One region of the Nocardioides thalensis genome, then DNA from elsewhere that is predicted to be linked to it. Evidence: predicted binding sites of a transcription regulator. Region 1 holds the regulator's gene; each other region holds the start of a gene.
The links. Region 1 encodes LexA, which represses DNA repair genes until DNA is damaged. Its sites were predicted from a motif close to TCGAACANNTGTTCGA; they were not measured.
Positions count from the first base shown of each region.

Region 1 (5,664 bases):
CACCGACTCCGCCGGTCAGGGCATCGTCGTGAACTACCTGGTCACCGTGCCGTAGCCACCACCCAGCCGCTGCGGGACCCGACGCGCCAATCGTCGGGTCCCGCACATTTCTTGCACCCGCATCAGACAGAATGGCGCGGTGAGTGGGAAGCGCGCGGGAGCGAAGCAGAAGACGGGGTTCAAGCCCGTACTGCTCCTGCTTGCGCTCGGCATCACCGCGTGCGTCGTCGCGTGGGGCTACCTGGTGTGGTCCGCGATCGACTTCGGGTCCGCCGCCCGCCAAGACGGCGAGACCGAGGCCTGGTGGTATCTCGGCATCTCCGCCTTCGGCGCCGTCGCCTGCCTCTTCCTGGGGCTGATGCTGATCGTGCGGTTCTCGCGGACCATCGGCTGGACCCACGCGCCGGACCCCAAGCCGAAGAAGATCGTCGGTACGGCGAAGGGCGGCAAGCGCGCCGCTCGCTGATCGGCTCTCCACAGGTCACTTTCTGAGCCTTGGCGGGGGCCGCGCGGTGGGAGTAGTTTCCGAGCATCCTCATCTCGGGAGGTCCCATGACGCGATGGGTCACCGCCGCCCTGCTCTCCGGCGCCCTCGCCCTGACTGCCTGCGAGGCCGAGCCCGCGGAGCCGGCCGAGCCTTCGAGCTCGGCGCCGGCGTCGAGCGAGCCCACCTCGGCCGCTCCGACGACGGAGCCGACCGGGCCGGTGGAGCCGACGTTGCCACCGGAGGCGGAGGCGAACACGAAGGCGGGGGCGGAGGCGTTCGTTCAGTACTGGTGGGAACTGGTCAACTACGCAACGGCGACCGGTGACACGGCCGCTTTGCGCGGAGTGTTCGGGCCCGCGTGTGCGAGCTGTGACGCGGCAACAAGCGCGATCGAGAACGTCTACGCGAACGGGGGACGCATCACCGGTCGCGGGTATCGCATCGAGAGTTCGAAGATCGTTTCCGAACCCGGCGGAGCGTGGGCGATCACGGCGGACCTTTCGGTCGGCAGGCAGGCCGTCCGTGGCGCAGGCGAACTCAACCAGGTTTACCCAGCGGGGACGAAGTCGCACGTGATGTTCGTCGAGTTCGTACGGGAGCGGTGGCAGGTGGCGACGTGGACGCACGATTGATCGTGGCGAGCGCGGCGCTGACGATCCTGTTCTCATCGGCGCCAGCCGCAGCGGATGTCGACGTCGATCCAGGCGACGGCTTTTTCGGACTCGAGGGCGAATCGGAAATGCCGGGCGACCCCGGCGACGCCGACAACGCAGGTGACGATGGCGGCGCGCTACCTGAGGGCGAGTACCACCACGGCCCAATGTGCAACGGCGGGGCCTGCGCACCAGAGTTTGTTTGCCCGGACGGGTCCTACGCCTACCGCGAGTGGATCGAAGCGCCCGACGGCGAAACCCTCTGGGACTACCTCTATTGCCCCGGCGACGTTGTCTTCCAGGGCCCAACGCCGGGCATGATCGCCCAAGCGTTCCGGCGCATCCCGCTGCCGGCCTCCCCCCTGATCATCGAGCCACCCGACGGCCGCACGCTGGTCAACTTCGAGACGAACTTCTACACGGAGAAGGAGCGGCTGTTCCGCAGCGTCACGCTCCTCGGCCAGCGCGTCGACCTGCGGATCGACGTGCACTCCTACACCTGGCACTTCGATGACGGCGAGAAGCTCCGCACCAGCGACCCGGGCGCGCCGTACCCGAAGCTCCAGATCACCCACAACTACCTGCAGGCCGGCGCCTACCGGCCGCGGCTCGACACCACCTACGTCGCCGACTATCGGGTCAACGGAGGCGCCTGGCAGACCGTGCCGGGCTCGGTGACGATCGAGGGCTCGCCCGAGTCGCTCCGGGCCGTCGAGGCGCGGCCGATCCTCACCGGCTGACGGGCTACTCGACCACCCTGGGAAAGTTGCGAGGGGCGGGACCGTGCGCGGTCCCGCCCCTCGTCTTCCCCTGGGCCCCGGGCGAGGGCCCGTCGTCCGCCGGGGTCGAGGTGGCAGACGAAGCAAGTGCCTTGGTTTCGAGGCTCGGCGCTGGGGCGCCTCGCACCTCAACCAGCGGCAGGCAGCGGGACGCGCAGCTCCTGGCCGGCGTAGACCATGCTCGAGTCGAGCGAGTTGAGGTCGCGGATCTCGTCGACCATCGCGCCGACGTTGCCGTCGACGGCGGCGTCGGCCGCGATGTCCCAGAGGGTGTCACCCGGGTCGACCGTGACGACCTCGACCTCGGCGACGCCCTGCTCCTGGGTCGCGGTCGACCCGGCGGCCAGCCACAGGCCGGCGCCGAAGGCGAGCGCGAGCCCGAGCAGGAAGATCGTCAGCCGGCCGCGGCGGGTCAGTCGCACCTGCGAGGCGGGGCGGACCCGGCTGGCGGGGCGGAGCTGAAGCGTCGGGGCGATAGTCGTGGTGCTCATCGGGTGACCTCCGGGGGAAGCGGCCCTGACGGTCAGGACCTCGGATCTGTCGTGCGTTGGTCTGAGTCCACCGACCGGGTCCGACACAATCCGGAGAGCCTGTCGATCAGACGTTCGATCGAACGCATGTACGACGGTAGATCACGTGTTCGAACGAATCAAGGACCTGTTCGAAGATTTGTTCGACGGCGTGTCGGGGTCTCGACACGCCGGCTCGCCAGGGCGAGCCGGCTACTCGACCACCCTGGACCCGACACGCCCGGTTCGAACACGTGTTTGAAGTCGTGCGTGATCCGCGTTACCGTCAGGCCATGGCGAAGAAAGTCAGCGAGCTTCCCGACGGTCCCCCCGACGCGACCGGCCTGACCCCGCGCCAGCAGCGGGTTCTCGCCACGATCAAGGACAGCATCGAGGAGCGGGGATACCCGCCCAGCATGCGTGAGATCGGCTCCGCCGTCGGCCTCACCAGCACCTCGAGCGTCGCCCACCAGCTCCGCGTGCTCGAGGAGAAGGGCTACCTCAAGCGCGACCCCAACCGGCCCCGCGCCCTCGAGGTGTTCCTGCCCGAGATCATGGCCGCGCGCCGCTCGATCTCCGCCGGCGAGGAGTCGTCCGTCGACGAGACCGGCATCGGCGACGTGGCCCCCGCCGCCACCAACGTCCCAGTCGTCGGCCGGATCGCGGCCGGTGGCCCGATCCTCGCCGAGGAGCGCATCGAGGACGTCTTCCCCCTGCCCAAACAGCTCGTCGGCGACGGCCAGCTGTTCCTCCTCGAGGTCAGCGGCGAGTCGATGATCGACGCGGCCATCTGCCACGGCGACTACGTCGTGATCCGCCAGCAGAACACCGCCGAGAACGGCGAGATCGTCGCCGCGATGATCGACGGCGAGGCGACGGTCAAGACGTTCCAGCGCAAGGACGGCCAGGTCTGGCTGCTCCCCCACAACCCGGCGTTCGAGCCGATCGACGGCACCCACGCGACGATCCTCGGGAAGGTCACCGCCGTACTTCGGCGCGTGTGAGCAGCAGGGCGTAGGGTCGGCCGGGTCCTCGGTCCACGACCCGGAAGGCCGCCTGATGCCACGTCGCAGCCACCCGCTGCTCCGCGCTCTCCTGCTCCTGTGCACGCTGGGGCTGATCGTCCCCGCGCTCGCCAGCCCCGGAAGCGCGACGCCCACGCCTGCTGCGACCACCCTTGCGGCGGAGCCGGACCCCGACGCCAACCCCCACCGCGCGCAGCGCGCGATCGAGGCGCTCGAGCGGGTCCAGGACCTGCTCGCCGGGGAAGGCAAGAACGGCGCTCGCTCACTCACCCTTGAGCTCCGCGACCTCGCGCTCCTCCGAGGTCAATTGACAGGCGTGCAGCGGGCGCAGGCGAATCAGCTACTCGCGCGGCCGCTGCGGCCGAGCAAGTCGCAACGCAAGTGCTCGTCCGTCATCTGCGTGCACTGGCAGACGAAGCGGCAGAGCGAGCGGCACGGAGTCAGGAGTCTCAAGTACGTCCGCAACGTTCTACGGACCATGACGGCGGTCCACAAGAAGTACATCGCCGCCGGTTATCGCAGGCCGTTCCGCGATGGACGACGCGGCGGCAATTCAAAGCCCGACGTGTACCTGGGCGACATCGGCGCGAACAACCTGTATGGGTACTGCACGACCGACGATCCTCGTCCGCCGAAGCACGGCGGTACGTGGGGCTTCTGCGTTCTCGACAACGACTACAGCAGTGAGCAGTTTCCGGCCCATACGCCGCTCGAAAATATGAAGGTGACCGCGGCGCACGAGTACTTCCACAACGTCCAGTTCGCTCACGATTACGGCGAGGACGCCTGGTTCATGGAGGCCACCGCGACCTGGGCGGAGGACGAGGTCTACGACCACATCAACGACAACGCCTTCTATCTGCCACACGGCCCGATCTCCAACCCGCTCACGTCGCTCGACACGTTCGCATACGACGGGCTGTTCCATTACGGCACCTGGATCTTCATCCGCTACCTCACCGACCGCTACGGCACCAAGGTCGCGGGCATGGACGACCTGGTGCTGGACATGTGGAACGGCGCGACCGGCAAGGACCGGGCGAAGTACTCCCTCGCCTCCGTCGTGCAGACGCTCCAGGCCAACGGCACCACCCTGGAGGCCGAGTACGCGAAGTTCGCCGCGGGCAACCGCCAGCCGTCGCGGACCTACCCGCAGGAGTACCAAGAGGTCGCGGCCGACCCGGAGAACAAGGACGGCTACCCGCGGACGCCGCTGGTCGACCAGTTCTCGCTCGCGCCGGACGCGACGCAGGGCTTCGGGCGCTCCTACGACCACCTCACCGCGCGCACCGTCCGCTACGTGCCGACAGACGAGACTGGCCCTCTGTCGATGCTCAACCTGACGTTCGACCTCGCCGATACCCCGTCCGGTGGCCACGCGGTCATCGTCACCAAGCCGGTGAGTGGTGCGCAGACGCAGACCCTCGTCACCGCAGACGGAGCGGCCGCGCCGATCCCGTTCGACGTCGCGGCGACCAAATGGGTCGAGGTCACGATCGTCAACGGAAGCAGTCGGTTCGACTGTTGGAACGGTTCGAACTACCCCATGCCGGACTACAGCTGCATGGGCGATTCGCGCGACGACGGCGTTATGCAGAAGGTGAGCGCGGCGGTCACGCCGTAGGTCTCGGCACGCCCGGGCCCGACCGGCCCGGGCTACCCGACCTTGCCCGCTAGCCGCTTGAGCGCCTGGCGGACCACCTGCGGGTCGGTGGTGGACCACATCGGCGGCAGGCTCGCCTTGAGGAACGATCCGTAGCGCGCGGTGACCAGCCGCGGATCGAGTACGGCGACCACGCCGCGGTCGGTGTGCGTACGGATCAGGCGGCCGGCCCCCTGCGCCAGGAGCAGCGCGGCATGGGTGGCGGCGACCTGCATGAAGCCGTTGCCGCCCGCCTGGTCGGCCGCGCGCTGCCGGGCGCTCATCAGCGGGTCGTCGGGACGCGGGAACGGGATCCGGTCGATGAGCACCAGCTGGCAGGTGTCGCCCGGGACGTCGAGGCCCTGCCACAGGCCGAGGGTGCCGAACAGGCAGGTGTGCGGGTCGGCGACGAACTGCCGCGCGAGCTCGGGCAGCTGCGCGTCGCCCTGAGCGAGCGTCGTCAGGTGCGGCAGCCGAGCGCGCACCTCCTCCGCGGCGGCCTCGGCGGCCCGCCGGCTGCTGAACAACCCGAGGGTGCGGCCCTCCGCGGCGTCGACCAGCTCCACGAT
Region 1 is NZ_JACCFP010000001.1:651,862-657,525, reverse strand. Features, by position in the region: gene HNR19_RS03220 (hypothetical protein) at 1-55, shown strand, start outside; gene HNR19_RS03215 (hypothetical protein) at 140-466, shown strand; gene HNR19_RS03210 (DUF6318 family protein) at 553-1,119, shown strand; gene HNR19_RS03205 (PKD domain-containing protein) at 1,104-1,880, shown strand; gene HNR19_RS03200 (LysM peptidoglycan-binding domain-containing protein) at 2,048-2,410, opposite strand; gene lexA (transcriptional repressor LexA) at 2,722-3,432, shown strand; gene HNR19_RS03190 (MXAN_6640 family putative metalloprotease) at 3,488-5,077, shown strand; gene HNR19_RS03185 (ATP-dependent DNA helicase) at 5,110-5,664, opposite strand, start outside.

Region 2 (5,664 bases), 2.0 Mb from region 1:
GCCAGCCGGGGTCGCGCTCGCCGAGGGCGAGCTGGCGGCCGGCCTCGGGCACGCGTCGCCGCAGTCCCTCGACCCGCACGCCGACCAGGCGGACGGCGGGTGGGCGGGACACGTCGGGAGCCCAGTGGCCGAGGGCGTCGAGCAGCAGGACCGCGGTGTCGTAGACGTCCTGGGTGACGTCAGTGGGCTCGGGCAGCTTGCGGGAGCGGCTGATCGTGCGGAAGTCGGAGTAGCGGATCGTGATCGCGACCGTCGTGCCGATCTTGTCGGCTGCGCGGAGCCGCGCGGCCACCCGCGACGACAGCCGCAGCAGCTCGCGAAGGAGGTCGTCGCGGTCGCGCACGTCGGCGGCCAGCGTGTGCTGGGAGCCCATGCTCCCCTCGGGCGTGCCCTCGCCGAACCCCCAGGTGCCGGCGCCGCCGGGGTGCAGCTCGGTGCGGTCGGTGCCCCACACGAGGGAGTGAAGATGGCCGCCGAGATGACGGCCCAGCATCCGGCGCAGCTGGTCGACCGGGAACTTGGCGACGTCGCCGACGGTGATGAGGCCGAGCTTGTGCAGTCGCTCGCGGGTGGACTCCCCCACGCCGTACAGCTCGCCGACGTCGAGCGGGTGCACCATCTCGACGAATCGCTCGGGCGGGATCGTGAGCACCCCGTCGGGCTTCGCGCGCCGGCTCGCCAGCTTGGCGACCGAGACCGAGCGGGCGATGCCCACCGAGCACGGGATGCCGTGCTCGGCGCGGATCCGCGACCGGATCCGCTGGGCGATCGCCTCGGGCGGCCCGAACAGCCGCGCGGCCCCGCGCACGTCGAGGAACGCCTCGTCGAGCGAGACCACCTCGACCACGGGCGTGAAGGAGCGGAACGTCTCACGGATCGCCTTCGAGACCGGCACCAGCAGCTCGAAGTCGGGCGGCATCACGACCGCCTTGGGGCACAGCCGGCGGGCTTCGTAGCCGGACATGCCGGAGCGGACGCCGTAGGCGCGGGCCGGGTAGTTGGCGGCGAGGACGACGCCTCGGTGGCCGCCGCCGACGATGACGGGGACGTGGTGGAGGTCGGGGCGGTCGCGGATCATCACGGAGGCGTAGAAGGCGTCCATGTCGACGTGGAGGAGGTTGGTGGGTTGGGTCATGGCCGGTCGCCCGGGTCCGTGGGTGCCATAGGGCCCGAGGTGGTGGGTGGGTGCTCCGGGCTTGCTCGCTCCGCCGCGCTGCGGCGCTCTGTGGCTGGGCGCCGCGGTGGTCGGGGCGCCGGCGCGTCGTCGCGAAATCGCCCGGATCCCCCACCCACCACCTCGGGTTCTGGCGCCCGCGCGCCCGGCTTCGGCCGGGCGGTCGGGCCGCGGCGGATGCGGTGCTGGGGGTGGTGGTGGGGGTTGGGGTCAGCCGGCGAGGACGTGGAGCTGGGTGGCGAGGGGGAGGAACTCGGGGCGTTCGGCGACGGCGCGCTCGAGGTCGGTGAGGGCGGCGGTGGAGCCGGGCTCGAGATCGAGGACGGAGCCGGGGACGAGGTCGGCGAAGACGCGAACGGCGTGGGTGGCGCGGACGTCGAAGCCGGCGGTGGCGAGGAGGTCGCGCAGCTCGTCGGCGGTGTAGCGGCGGGCGGCGGGGCCGCGGCCGCGGGCCGCGGGAGCGGCGTCGTCGATGAGCTCGTGGGCCTGGTGGAAGTGGCCGGCCATCGCGCGGGCGACGACGGCCGCGTGGCGGTTGGCGACGAGCAGGCTGAGGGTGCCGCCGGGGCGGAGCACCTCGCGGATCCGGGCCAGAGCGTCGGCCGGCTCGACCACCTCGAGGACGCCGTGGCACAGCACGACGTCGGCGCTGTCGGCGCCGACGAGCGCCGGGAGGTCGGAGACGTCGCCCTGGTGTCCGACGACGTCGACACCGGCCTCGCGGGCGCGGCGGCCGAGGGCCGCGAGCGCGTCGGGGCTGGGCTCGACGACGGTGACCCGGTGGCCGCCCTCGGCGATCCGGACGGCGAACCCTCCGGTGCCGCCGCCGATGTCGACGACGTGACGGGCGCCGCCCTCGAGGATCGGGCCGAGGGCATCCCACACGACCGCGGTGCGGGCAGAGCCGCGGCGCTCACCGGTGACCATGGCAGCCACCTTAGGAGACTGCTGAGCACCGCCACGACCGACGCCCCCCAAGCCCGCTAGCCCGCGGCGCGCCCGGCGAGCCGGTTGCCGAGCGGGACGTGCGGCGTCAGGCCGAGCGACTGCTCGACCACCGCGAGGAAGCGGTCGGCCTCCCGCACCAGGTCGTCGGCCTCACGCTCGGTGACCGCACGGGTCGAGCCGGCCTCGGCCGCGGCGCGCTTGGCTGCGCCCGCGGCGAAGTAGACGGCCCACTCGCTGAGCTCGGGCGCGACCTCGGTCAGCAGCACCCACGCGTTGCGCTGCGGGCGGCGCCGCCCGCCCGGTCGGCTGGGCTCGGGCCGCGCTCGCGCAGCGAGCAGCGCGGCGGCGGACCTCAGAGCGGCGACGTGGGCGCACGCGTAGCGGGTGGGCACGTCGCGGGCGCCCACCGCCTCGCTGAGCGATTCTGCCGCCCGCATGAGGTACGAATGCGTGGTCGCGGGCAGGGCGTGCGGCCCCGGCTGGGCGGGTGCTGCGGTCGGCGGGAGGACGGGCTGGTCCATGACGGTTCCCCTTCGTCGTGTTCGAACATTTGTTCGAACACCATCAAGGTACACCGCTCCCCCGACACGACGTCAAGGGTCGTGCCGGAGCCGGGTGCGTCCGCCGTCTCAGTCGTCCTGGTCGTCGTCGCCGGCGCTCAGCGCGAACCGGCGGCTGTCCGGGTGCCAGAGGAACACCACGGTGACAGCGGCGATCGCGGCGGCCGCGATCGCGCTTCCGCGGACCATCGGCGGCGGCCCGGTGCGCACGGTCGCGGCCGTGGACAGGAAGATCCCGATCGACATCAGCGCCAGCGAGTGACGGGCCCAGTTGTGGCCGTGCCGCATCAGCGGGATCAGCGTCAGCGCCGTCAGCGCGACGACGAGGTAGAGCACGAGGATGACGGGCACGAAGTCGACGGGCTGGAGCGCGCTGTCGCCCGAGGGCTCGGGGGCCCAGGCCTCCGCGAGGGTGTCACGGCGTACGACGACCAGGATGCTGACCACCAGGCCGGCCGCCACGAGCAGCCAGAGCAGGTAGCACGCCAGGTCCACCGTTGCCGGTCGCTTCGTCATCCACACCCTCCACTGCAGCCTGTGCCGGCGAGACCCCCGATAGGGTCGGCCCATGTCGGCCGACCACCCCTCGATCACCCTGTTCCGTCAGGAGCACCAGCGTCTCGGCGGGACCGGCGAGATCGTCATTCTGCCCGATGCCGTCCACACCGCCGCACTGGCCGCCGAGGCGCTCGGCTGCGAGGTCGGCGCGATCGCCAACAGCCTGCTCTTCGACGCCGACGGCTCCCCCGTGCTGATCCTGACGTCGGGCTCGCACCGCGTCGACGTGCCCGCCACGGCGGCGCGCATCGGCGTACCGACCCTGAAGCGGGCCAAGCCCGAGTTCGTGCGCGCCCACACCGGTCAGGTGATCGGCGGCGTCTCGCCGTTCGCGCACCCGGCCCCGGTGCCGACGTACCTCGACACCTGGCTGGAGCGGTACGACGTGATCTGGGCCGCCGCGGGTCACCCCGCGGCCGTGTTCTCGACGACCTACGAGGAGCTCCAGAAGCTCACCGGCGCCACCGCGATCAACGTCGAGGCCGACGCCTGATGCGGATCGTCGTCGTCGGCGGCGGCCTCGGAGGTACGGCGGCCGCGGCCCGCCTGGCGAAGCTCGGTCACGAGGTGACCCTGCTCGAGGCGAGCGACCGGCTCGGCGGCGCGCTGGCGCCGGTGAGCCAGGACGGCTTCACGTGGGACGCCGGGCCGACGTACACCCTGCTGCCGGCGGCGCTGCGCGACCTGTTCCGCAAGTCCGGCCGGCCGCTGGAGAACGAGCTCGGCGGCGACCTCGAGCCGCTCACCGTGATCCGCGAGCACCGGTTCGCCGACGGCACCTCCGTCTCGCTGCCCGGCGGCTCGCGCGCCGCGCAGATCGAGGCGTTCGACGCCCTCGACCCGGGGCTCGGCGAGGCCTGGACCAAGCACGTCGACACCTACGCACCCGTCTGGGACCTGCTGCGGCGCAACTACGTCGAGGCACCGTGGGACCGCAAGGATCCCGGCCGCGACCTGCTCTCCCTGTTCAAGACCCGCGAGACGCTGCACAAGCGACTGCGGCGCGACCTGCGCGACGACCGGCTCGGCCTGGTCGCCGCGCACCCGACGGTCGCCGAGGGCCACGACCCCCGCAATGTGCCGGCGTGGGCAGCGGTGCACCTCTACCTCGAGCAGTCCTTCGGCGCGTGGCGGCCGCCCGGCGGCATGGGCCGCATCGCCGAGCTGCTCACCGCGCGGCTCGAGACCCGACGCGTCACCGTGGTCACCGGCACCGAGGCGACCGACCTGGTCGTGCGCGAGGGCAGAGTCGTGGCGGTCGCGACCGCGGCCGGCAGCCACGACGCCGATGCGGTCGTCGTGGCCATCGACCCCCGCTTCCTGCCGACCCTGGAGAAGCACGTCGAGCGCACCATGCCGGCGATCCCCCCGGTGATCACGCACCTCGGGCTGGAGGGCCCGCTCCCCGAGCTGCCGCCGGAGCTGGTGATCCACGCCGACCCGCTGCTGACCATCCGCACCGGCGGCACCGCCCCCGAGGGCCGGACGGCGTGGACGCTGCACGGCCGCGGCAAGCTCGCCGAGGACATGACCGACGCGCTCGCCCGCCACAAGATCGACGTCCGCGAGCAGATCGTCACCCGGGTCGACCTCTCCCCCCGCCAGCAGGTGGAGCAGTGGCGCGGCTCCCCGATGGGCGTGCTGTGGCAGGGCCGGGGCACGATCTTCGACCGGCTCGGCCCGTCCACTCCCGTGCCCGGGGTCTACGTCGCCAGCGCGCACGGCGCGCCCGGCGCGGGCGTGCCGTACGTCGCGCAGTCGGCGGCCCTGGTGGCGCAGCTGATCGGGCCGGCCTAGGTTTCGAGGCTCGTCACTTCGAGGCTCGCAAGCTCGCACCTCAGTACAAGCGCAGCGCTCCTCGCACCTCAACCACCGCTAGACGGTGATCCGGAGGGCCTCGAAGATCTCCAGCGTCGCCTTGGAGCGGTTGAGCGTGTAGAAGTGCAGGCCGGGCGCACCGCCGGCGAGGAGCTCCTCGCAGAGCTCGGCGGCCAGCTTGATGCCCTCGGCGCGGACCGCGGCCGGGTCGCCGTCGTAGGCGCTGATCCGGGCGACGATGTCGTCGGGCACGCTCGTGCCGATGAGCTCGCCCTGGCGGCGGATGGCCGACAGGTTCAGGATCGGCATGATGCCGGGGAGGATCGGGATGTCGACGCCACGGGCACGCACCCGCTCGACGAGACCGAAGTAGTCGGAGGCCCGGAAGAACATCTGGGTGACCGCGAACTCGGCGCCGGCCCGGGCCTTCGCGACGAGCACGTCGGCGTCGTGGTCGAGCGACTCGGCGGACGGGTGCCCCTCCGGGAACGCGGCGACGCCGACGCGGAAGTCGCCGCGACCACGGACGAGCTCGACGAGGTCGACGGCGTAGTTGAGGCCGCCCTCGGTCGGGGTCCACTCGGCACGCGGGCCCTCCTTCGGGTC
Region 2 is NZ_JACCFP010000001.1:2,678,850-2,684,513, forward strand. Features, by position in the region: gene dinB (DNA polymerase IV) at 1-1,135, opposite strand, end outside; gene HNR19_RS13060 (methyltransferase domain-containing protein) at 1,385-2,101, opposite strand; gene HNR19_RS13065 (SAV_6107 family HEPN domain-containing protein) at 2,158-2,643, opposite strand; gene HNR19_RS22790 (hypothetical protein) at 2,752-3,198, opposite strand; gene HNR19_RS22795 (YbaK/EbsC family protein) at 3,251-3,733, shown strand; gene HNR19_RS22800 (phytoene desaturase family protein) at 3,733-5,037, shown strand; gene metF (methylenetetrahydrofolate reductase [NAD(P)H]) at 5,116-5,664, opposite strand, start outside.
Region 2: the regulator LexA is predicted to act here: its motif matches at 2,665-2,680, upstream of HNR19_RS13065 (SAV_6107 family HEPN domain-containing protein).

Region 3 (5,664 bases), 2.9 Mb from region 1:
GCTCCTCGAGCGGCCGCTGATCTTCCGCACGGCCCACGGCCGCGAGCACTGGGAGGAGCGGGCGCGGGCCAACATCGAGCGCGAGCTGGCCGAGATCGGCTGAGCCGCGCCGACGGCTACCAGGAGCCTCCACCGCCGCCCCGGAGGTCCGCGCCGCGGCCGAGGACGACGTCCAGCAGGTCGAGGAACACCTCGAGCCGCGCGCGCTGCTCCTCGACCCACGCCGCCACCTCGTCGCGGAGCCGCAGCAGCGTCTCGACGATCTCGATCACCCGCTGCACGTCCTCGACGATGTCGGTGACGACATCGATGCCCTTCAGCGCGATCTCCGCGGCGAGGGCGACCGCGCCCGGCCCGAGCAGGCGGGTCAGCACCTTGGTGACCAGCCGTCGGCCACGCTCGACCAGCTCCATCACCAGGCCCTCGACGCGCACGGCAAGGCGCTCGCTGTAGTCGGCGATCTCGTCGAAGACGACCGACCCTCGCGCCACCACCTCGCCCAGACCGCGGGCGGCCACGGCCTGGACCTGCAGGCGCACGAGGTAGGACGACGCCGCGGCGCCGCCCCAGCGCGGGTCGACGCCGAGCGAGAGCCGCACCACGTTGCCGCCGTACGTCGAGAGCGCGTCGCGGACGTGGTGGGTGGCGGCGGCGTTCTGCCGGATGCGCACGTAGTCGCCGGTGAGCGGCCGGACCAGGAGGTCCTCGAGACTGCCCTCGGGGAGCTTGGGCAGCCCGGCCCCGAAGCCGTTGAGGACGTCGACGCCGCGGTTGATGGTGTCGCGGATGCCCGACAGTCCGTTGTCGAGCGCCACGAACTCCGGGTCGTGCCGGAGCGTGCGGTCGCCGCCGTCGGGCTCGGGGAGCTCGAGCGGGTCGGCATCGAGCAGGCCGGTGCGCCCGGTCAGGTCCTCGAGGAACGAGTCGCTCATCAGGCCACCACCGGCAGCACGTCGGCGACCCACGCGTCGACCGTCCGCAGGTCGGCGGTGGTGGCCACCACCCCGTCGTGCAGGTCGTCCCAGTGGTCGCGTCCGACCCGCTCGACGGTGCCGAGCACGCTGGTGAGCACGTCCATCAGCTCCGCCAGCGGCCGCAGGAGGCAGACCGGGCTGGGCTCGAAGCCCGCGCGCTGGCACACCCAGGTGCGGGCGTACCCGAAGATCTCGGCGTACTGGGCCGCGAGCGCGTCCATCTCGCGCGGCAGGTGCTCGAGGTCGGTCCACGACGTCACGTCGATGTCGCCGTCGGCCAGCAGGTCGCTGGCGACGGCGTCGGCGACGCCCGAGGGACTGAGGTCGTCGGTCATGTGATGCCTCTCGTCGGTCGCCTCCGGCACGGCGACGGCTACCGGCGCTGTGCCCGGACCCGCCGCGACTTGAAACAGCCGCACAATGGACCTGTGGACGAGAGCGTGATCTTCGCGGCGCGAGCGCGCGTGCTGGCCGACCTCGAGGCCCACGGCCTGGCCGGGCCGGCCGCAGTCTCGCTCCTCGACGAGGCGTGCTCGCAGCGCCGGTGGTGGCTCGAGCAGTGGGGCGACGGCGAGCCGTACGTCGCCGGGCTGGTCGCGCAGGACGTGCAGGACGCGCTGCGCGACGGTCTCCCGTCCGACGACCCCGCCGGCCGGTGGCCGGTCTGCGAGCGCTGCGGCGACAGCCCGGTGCATGCGCTGCACATCGATCCCGACCTCGGCGGTCCCGACCCGACCTGGGTCTGCGAGGAGAGCGGCGTGACCGTCGCGCCGCTCGGGGAGCTCGGGCACGCCCGCTGAGAGCCCGCTCAGTCGCCGAACTGGAGCCAGAGGGTGTGCTGGTCGGCCGGGTAGACGCTGCGCGTCACCTCGATCGGGATGTCCTCCCACAGGGCGCGGCGGTTGTGGCGGATCACGACCGAGCTCGCGTCGATCTCGAGCAGCTCGCTCTCCTCCGCGGTCGCGGTCCCCGCGGAGACCGAGTCCTCGGCCCAGGTGGGGCGGCGGCCGCGGGAGGCGAGCTCGTCGTACAGGCTCGCGGGGAGCTCGCCGTCGAAGAGGTTCGGCACCAGGGTGTCGTTGAGGAACGCGTCGGAGAGGCAGACCGGGCGGCCGTCGGCCAGGCGCAGCCGGCGCCAGTGCAGCACCGGCTGGCGCACGCCGATGCCGAGCGCCCGAGCGACGCCGTTCGCGGCGCCCACGCGGTCGGCGATGAGGGTGCGCGACTCCGCGACCACGGCGCGGCGCTGCATGTCCTCGGTGAAGCTGCTGATGCCCGTGGGCACGCGGCGGGGCCGGGCGACGAACGTGCCGCGGCCGGGGAAGCGCTCGAGCACGCCCTCCACCACGAGGGCGTCGAGGGCCTGGCGCACGGTCATCCGCGCGACCCCGAACCGGTCGACCAACTCACGTTCCGACGGGGCCGGAGCGCCGGGCGCTGACGCCAGTGCCAGATTCCGGACGTACTCGCGGATCGTCACGTGCTTCAGCTCCCGACGGGCAGCGACCCCCTGCTGTCCCGTCTCCACCCCAGGAAGGTTAGGGCCGGCTCGGCCGCGCGTCCGGAGAACCGGGAATTCTCAGCACGCCCGCAACAAAGCGCCGCACGGCCTACCCGAACACGTGTTCGATCTCGTGCTAGCGTGGTCGGGTGGACGTGCAGACCACCCTTTTCGGATCAGCGACCGGCACCGCCCCCGACTTCACCGGCCTCGAGCGGCGGCCGCTGACCGAGGGCGCGTGGGTCGACGTGTGCCGCGGCTGGCTCCCCGAGGCCGACGACGTCTTCGCGACGCTGGTGCGCGACGTCCCGTGGCGAGCCGAGCGGCGCAAGATGTACGACCGGGTGGTCGACGTGCCGCGCCTCGTCTACACCTACATGATCGGCGAGCAGCTCCCCCACCCCGTGCTCGAGGCGGCCCGCGAGTCGCTCAGCGACCACTACGAGCCCGAGCTCGGCGAGCGGTTCCGCACCGCCGGGTGCTGCTACTACCGCGACGGCCGCGACAGCGTCGCCTGGCACGGCGACCGCATCGGCCGCGGCAACACCCACGACACGATGGTCGCGATCGTCTCGGTCGGCGACCCGCGCAGGCTGGCGCTCCGACCGGTCGCGGGCGGCGACTCGATCTCCGTCGAGATGGGCCATGGCGACCTGGTGGTGATGGGCGGCAGCTGCCAGCGCACCTGGGAGCACGCGGTGCCCAAGGTCGCCTCGGCCGGACCGCGCCTGTCGATCCAGTACCGACCGTTCAACGTCTTCTGATCAGAACTCCACGCCCGGGGCGGCGGTGTGCTCCGTCGGCGCGTCGTAGAACTCCCGCTCCTTCACGCCGGCGACGCCGGAGAAGAACATCCACGGGATCGTGCGCACCGACTCGTTGAGCTCGCGCGTGGCGTCGTTGTAGTACTGGCGCGCGAACGCGATCTGGTCCTCGGTGGTCGCGAGCTGCTTCTGCAGGTCGAGGAAGTTGGTGTTGGCCTTGAGGTCCGGGTAGGCCTCGGCGACCGCGTTGAGCCTGACCAGGGCCTGCGAGAGCTCGGCGTCGGCGGCGGCCTTGGCCGGGACGCTGTCACCCGCGGCAGCGGCCTGCACGCCGGCGCGCGCCCGCGTGATCTCCTCGAAGACCTCGCGCTCGTGGATGGCGTAGCCCTTCACCGTCTGCACCAGGTTGGGGATCAGCTCGGCCCGTCGCGTCAGCTGGACGTCGATGCCGCCCAGCGCCTCCTCGGCCGCGACGTCGGCCTTGCGCAGCTTGTTGAAGCCGATGACGAAGAACCCGACCAGCAGGACGACGACGACGACGGCGATGATGATCCAGATCATGGGCGGAACCCTCTCTCGGATGGTGGTTGCAATCTAGCCCGCTTCGCGCCCGGAGGCGGCTCACCAGGAGCCGCCGCCACCTCCACCGCCGCCGCCTCCGCCGCTGAAGCCGCCGCCCCCGCCGGAGGACGACGAGCGCTGGGTGGCGTCGTACGACGAGATGGCGCTCCCGAGCGTGGAGTCGAAGTCGTCGACCATCGAGTCGACGTCGAACCCGCCGCCCCCGGCGACGTAGCCCGCGCCGAAGTAGGCGGGCGCGGGCGGCTCCTCGCCGGTCTCGATGCGGTACTTCTTGGCCCACTCGTCCGCGCAGTCGAACGCCACTGCCCACGGGATGTAGGCGGTGTAGAGCTCCTTGCGCCCCGCGAAGTCGAAGCGCTCCTCGGCCGACGTCGTCGAGAGGATCCGCTTGAATCCGCCGATCCGCGACCACAGCTCGCGGCCGGCGGCGGTGCGCTTGGTCGCGGCACCCGTCTTCAGCAGCGGTACGCCGGCCGCGGCGAACGCGGCGGGGATCAGCCCGACCGCCGTAATCCCGAGCGGGTTCCAGATCGCGATGGCGATCACCGCGGCGAAGCCGAGGAGCACGAGCAGGCCGCCGAACCCGCCCATGCCCGCGCGGACCACCAGCCCCTCGCTGCTCGCCCACGCCTTCACCTGGGAGTTGAATCCGTCGATCTCGGTCTTGAGCCGCTGGCCGGCCGAGACGTCCTTGCGACCGGCGACGAAGCTCGTGCCCGGTCCGCTCAGGAGGCTCGCGATGCCGGTGGTGACGTGGTCGAGACCGGCCCACCCGTGAGCGCCGTTCTTGTCGGTGATCGTCCAGCCGTCGGGGTGGCGCTGGAGGTCGACGGCGCCGTGCTCGGCCGCGTGCAGCAGCGTCGCGACGTACGCCTGCCGGTTCACGCCCTCGGTGAGGATGTAGTTGGCCTGCGCCGGGCCGATGCCCTCCGGCGGGGCGTACATGAGCGGGAACCGCGGCTCCTTCTCGTGCGCGAGCCACGCGAGCCAGGTGCCGGCGCACGCCAGCAGCAGGGCGATGCCGATGACGATCACCAGCACCGGGACGCTGGTGCCGAACACGCGGTCGAAGCGCGGGGTCCACGGGAGCGTGTCGACCTCGGGCGTCGGCACGTCCTGCCCGGCGAGCAGGGTCACCGGCGTCTGGTCGTCGAGCGGCCCGGTCGTGACGGTGATCGTCTGGGTGCCCTCGCCCTGGATCCTCCGGCACGGCGTCGCGCCGTCGGACTCCTCACCCCACCCGACCAGGCACTGGACGTCCTCGGCCGCCGCCGGCAGCCGCACGGTCAGCCGGGACTCCTGGATGTCCTGCTGCCAGCCGCCGGGGATGAGGTTCCAGTAGAACTGCGACGGGGTGCTGACCTCGTCCTCGTCGCCGTCGGTCAGCACAGCGGGCATCGTGTAGGAGATCTCGTAGACGTGCTCGCCGAACGCGACGTAGGAGTCGGGGTCGCCGATCTTGAGCACGTCGTAGCGGCCGTCCTCGACGAGCTCCTCGAACTGCACCTCCTCGCCGTCCATCGTGACCTCGGCGTCCTCGACGAAGTAGCGCAGGTGCGCGTCGTTGGGGTCGGTGCGGTCGAAGAAGCGGAAGATGCCGTGCCGGTCGTAGACCGGGAAGTCGACGGTGATCGTCTCGACGACGTCCATGCTGCCGTCGTCGTCGACGGTGAAGTCGGCGACGTACGACGTGATCGTGGTCGGTTCCTCGGCAGCGTCCGGGGCGTCGCCCTCGAGGCCGTAGAAGGCGGCGGGGACGAGCAGGATCAGGGCGAGGACCCCGAAGGCCACCAGGGAGCCGATGATGCGGCGCATGGCGCAAGGCTAGGGGTACGGCGGCCGC
Region 3 is NZ_JACCFP010000001.1:3,576,790-3,582,453, forward strand. Features, by position in the region: gene HNR19_RS17385 (HD domain-containing protein) at 1-103, shown strand, start outside; gene HNR19_RS17390 (hypothetical protein) at 117-932, opposite strand; gene HNR19_RS17395 (hypothetical protein) at 932-1,309, opposite strand; gene HNR19_RS17400 (hypothetical protein) at 1,403-1,774, shown strand; gene HNR19_RS17405 (UTRA domain-containing protein) at 1,783-2,502, opposite strand; gene HNR19_RS17410 (alpha-ketoglutarate-dependent dioxygenase AlkB) at 2,625-3,239, shown strand; gene HNR19_RS17415 (LemA family protein) at 3,240-3,800, opposite strand; gene HNR19_RS17420 (DUF2207 domain-containing protein) at 3,861-5,636, opposite strand.
Region 3: the regulator LexA is predicted to act here: its motif matches at 2,589-2,604, upstream of HNR19_RS17410 (alpha-ketoglutarate-dependent dioxygenase AlkB).